One region of the Comamonas sp. C11 genome, then DNA from elsewhere that is predicted to be linked to it. Evidence: predicted binding sites of a transcription regulator. Region 1 holds the regulator's gene; the other holds the start of a gene.

Region 1 (2,199 bases):
GAGCGCGGCATCGGCGTGCTGATTACCGACCACAATGTGCGCGAGACGCTGGGCATCTGCGACCACGCCTTCATCATCAGCGACGGCCATGTGCTGGCCGAAGGCACGCCCGAGGAGATCGTGGAGAACGCCGATGTGCGCCGCGTCTATCTGGGCGAACATTTCAGAATGTGATGACCCCCACGCTCCTTCACTTTGTGTGGTCGCTGCCCCCGGAAGGGACCCTGACCGGCTGCGCCGGGGTTTGCCCTGGGGAGACCCGGCTGCCAACCCATGGCACTGTGCGCGTTTGCAATGATTGTCTGGGAGCCGCGCCTCGATGAAGCCAGGTCTCTCGCTACGCGTTTCGCAGCATTTGTCGCTGACGCCGCAGCTGCAGCAATCCATTCAGCTGCTGCAGCTCTCCACTCTGGAGCTGGCGCAGGAAGTCGAGCAGATGCTGGTCGACAACCCTTTTCTGGAACGTGCTGGCGATGAGGCCGAATCTACGGGAGATGCTCCTGTAGATGTAGCTGCTAGCGCAAGTGAATACAACACTTCAGACAGTATTCATGCTGAAAATGATGCGAAGCAAACGCAAGCAGCTGCTGAAACAATAGCGGAGACGCCAAGTGCCGAGACCCCGGAAACGCTGAACTGGGAGGCCGACGGCATGGACGGCCAGGACGGGGAATGGGGCGGCGAATCCAGCAGCGAGTGGGATACGCCCTCGGCCAGCAGCTCCACACGCAACCGCGATGGCGATGACGAAACCGATGCCATCGATCTGGCGCGCGAGCACCAGAGCCTGACCGACTTTCTCCATCGTCAGGCGCTGAGCCTGCATCTGGGCGCGGCGGACATGGCGGCACTGCGCTTTCTCATCGAGTCGCTCAACGACGACGGCTATCTCGAGGATTCCCTGCAGGAGCTGGCGCAGAGCCTAGCCGGCGACGACCTGGAAGAGCGCGAGGAGCTGGAGCAGCACTTTGTCATTGCTCTGAAGCTGCTGCAAAGCCTGGAGCCCGTGGGCGTGGGCGCGCGTGATCTGGCCGAGTGCCTGCAGCTGCAGCTGCGCGACCTGATCCGCACCGCCGAGGACGAGGGCACGACCGAGGCGCATATGAACCGGCTGCTGCTGGCGCAGGCCATCTGTGCGCAGCCCATGGACCTGCTGGCGCGGCGCGATCTGCGCAAGCTCACCAGCCTGTGCGGCGCGCGCGAGGAGCAACTGCGCGAGGCCATGGCATTGATTGCCAGACTGGAGCCGCGTCCGGGGCGTCGCTTTGTCGATGTGGAACGCCATATCGTGGTGCCCGATGTCATCGTGCGTCCGGTGCGGGCCGGCGCCGGCCGGATGGACTTTTCCGTGCAGCTCAACCCCGAGGTCATGCCGCGTCTGCGCGTGCACGACATCTATGCCGGTGTGCTGCGCCGCCACAAGAACAGCGACGGCCATGCGGCGCTGCAGCAGCAGCTGCAGGAGGCGCGCTGGTTCATCAAGAACATCCAGCAGCGCTTCGACACCATCTTGCGTGTTTCCGAAGCCATCGTGGAGCGGCAGAAGAACTTCTTTGTGCATGGTGAGCTGGCCATGCGCCCGCTGGTGCTGCGCGATATCGCCGACACCCTGGGCCTGCACGAGTCCACCATCAGCCGCGTGACCACGGCCAAGTACATGGCCACGCCCCAGGGCACCTTCGAGCTCAAGTATTTCTTCGGCTCGGGCCTGGGCACGGAAACCGGCGGCAGTGCCTCCAGCACGGCCGTGCGTGCGCTGATCAAGCAGTTCGTCGATGCCGAAGATGCCAAGAAGCCGCTATCGGACGCCAAGCTGGCCGATATGCTCAAGGAGCAGGGCATCGAGTGCGCGCGCCGCACCGTCGCCAAATACCGCGAGCAGCTCAAGATACCGACGACCACGCTGCGCAAGGCGCTGTAGGGCACCGCAGAAACAAGAAAGCCGCTGATGCATCGCACAGCGGCTTTCTTGTTCTGCATTTAGGGCGGGAGCCTTGATAAGGCATTTCTCAAGTCAGGGGCAGCGAGCAAGAGCCGCCCTTGCGGCGATGCCGCCGTCCCCCTTGGGGGCGCCCGGCCAGGGGGAAGGCGCGTAGCGCCTCAGGGGGTTATCAAGAAACCAGCCACCAGATAAACCAGACCAGCACGCCGATCATCAGTCCGAACTTGAGGATCTTGTAGAAGGTCGGATTCCAGTTG
Region 2 (2,199 bases), 2.5 Mb from region 1:
GCTCAGGGCGTTTCCACCCTCAAACTGTGTCAGATGCAATGTCACGTGGCGGCCTGTTTATGTGAAGGCTGTTGAAAAGCGTCCTGGCCAATCCTCTGCCTGAGAGGACCGGGCCAAAGCGCTGAATTCGGTGAGCCTCGGATTTTACCGTGCCTCGGGGTTAGTCCGAATGCTCACACCCACAAGCCCTGCATGTTCAAGCGCGCAATGGGATAATTGCGGCCATGAGCATCACACTGAAGACCCCCGAAGACATCGAGCGCATGCGCGTTGCAGGCCGCTTTGCTTCGGATGTGCTGGACTACATCACCCCCCACATCAAACCCGGCATCACCACCCAGCAGATCGATGATCTCTGTGCCAAACGCATGGCCGAGCAAGGCACCAAGACGGCCTGCCTGGGCTATCAGCCTCCGGGCATGACGCCCTATCCGGCCTATGTCTGCACCTCGGTCAACCATGTGGTGTGCCACGGCATCCCCAACGACAAGCCTTTGAAGAAGGGCGATATCGTCAATGTCGACGTGACCATCATCACCGAAGACGGCTGGTTCGGCGACAACAGCCGCATGTTCATCATCGGCGAAGGCACGATTGCTGCCAAGCGGCTATCCAAGCTGACCTTCGAGGCCATGTGGAAGGGCATCGCCCAGGTCAAGCCCGGTGCCACGCTGGGCGATATCGGCCACGCCATCCAGACCTATGCGGAGAGCAACAACCTGTCCGTGGTGCGCGAATACTGCGGCCACGGCATCGGCAAGGTGTTCCACGACGAGCCCCAGGTGCTGCACTACGGCCGCCCCGGCGAAGGCATGGTGCTGGAAGAAGGCATGGTCTTCACCATCGAGCCCATGCTGAATCTGGGCAAGCGCGACATCAAGGCCATGCCCGACGGCTGGACCGTGGTCACCAAGGATCGCAGCCTGACCGCCCAGTGGGAGCTGATGCTGGCCGTCACCAAGACTGGCTATGACGTGCTGACCTGGTCCGATGGCTCGCCCACTCCGCCCGACTTCATCACGGCCATCCGTACCTGAGCGCGCTGCTGCCGCTGATCTGCATGCCGCATCCGGCCAAAGCTGGATGCGGCATATTTTTTGCTTGTAAACCTTGTGCTGCAAGCGCCATGCGCTCATCTTTTTGCCATCACAGGCCTCAAGCCCAAGTCAGTTGGGTTAAGGTGACGCTCAAGCACTTGCCCTGTTGAAACGCTTTTTTCTACTGCGCATGACCTCCTCTGCCCACTCCTACGCCCACTCTGCCGACGTCTCCGACCTCACCTCGCTACAGAGCCTGCGCGAGCAATACCGCGAGGCCAAGGCCCGGCAGATGGAGTTGCTGCGCAACCCCACGCTGGGCAGACGCAGCGTGCGCGGAGTGCTGCACCATTTCAGTGAACTGGCCGATGGTCTGCTGCGCACCCTCTGGCAACGCGCGCAGATGCCGCAAGGCGCTGCCCTGCTGGCCGTGGGTGGCTATGGGCGCGCCCAGCTCTTTCCCTACTCGGACATCGATGTGCTGGTGCTGCTGCCCCAAAGCAGTGCACAGCCAGCTGTGGAATTTGCGAGCAACATCGAACAGTTCATCAGCAGTTGCTGGGATGCAGGCCTTGAAATCGGCTCCAGCGTGCGCAGCATCGCCGAATGCCTGCAGGAGGCTGCACAGGACCTGACGGTGCAGACCGCCATGCTGGAGTCACGCCGCATAACCGGCAGCAAGGCCTTGTTTGCCGACTTCGAGCAGCAGTTCCGCGCGCAGCTCGATCCCAAGGCCTTTGTCGAAGGCAAGCTGCTGGAGATGCGCCAGCGCCACGCAAAATACGACTTCACGCCCTACTCGCTCGAGCCCAACTGCAAGGAATCGCCCGGCGGGCTGCGCGATCTGCACACCATGCTCTGGCTGGCCAAGGCCGCAGGCTTCGGCAACAGCTGGCATGAGCTGGCCGAGCAAGGCCTGATCACCCATTTCGAGGTCCAGCAGCTCGAATCCAACGAGTCCCTGCTCAGCCTGATCCGTGCACGCCTGCATGCCGCTGCCGGCCGCCATGAGGACCGGCTTGTCTTTGACCTGCAGACCGCCGTGGCCGAAGCCTTTGGCTACCGCTCCACCACGCCGGAGGGCCGCAAGCTGGCCATGCGCGCTGGCGAGACCCTGATGCGCCACTATTACTGGGCCGCCAAGGCGGTGACCCAGCTGTGC

What was found. The regulator sigma-54, encoded in region 1, starts transcription at its own class of promoters, with help from an activator protein. The targets are predictions, from matches to a motif close to TGGCANGNAANCTGCTTT.
Region 2: a site for sigma-54 is predicted at 1,087-1,104, ahead of NOX35_RS10150 ([protein-PII] uridylyltransferase). Genes of this name have one in related genera too.

Annotation. Positions count from the first base shown of each region.
Region 1 covers NZ_CP101743.1:5,469,815-5,472,013, reverse strand. The annotation lists gene lptB (LPS export ABC transporter ATP-binding protein) at 1-174, shown strand, start outside; gene NOX35_RS25265 (RNA polymerase factor sigma-54) at 320-1,921, shown strand; gene NOX35_RS25260 (aspartyl/asparaginyl beta-hydroxylase domain-containing protein) at 2,112-2,199, opposite strand, start outside.
Region 2 covers NZ_CP101743.1:2,201,686-2,203,884, reverse strand. The annotation lists gene purL (phosphoribosylformylglycinamidine synthase) at 1-45, opposite strand, end outside; gene map (type I methionyl aminopeptidase) at 225-1,037, shown strand; gene NOX35_RS10150 ([protein-PII] uridylyltransferase) at 1,228-2,199, shown strand, end outside.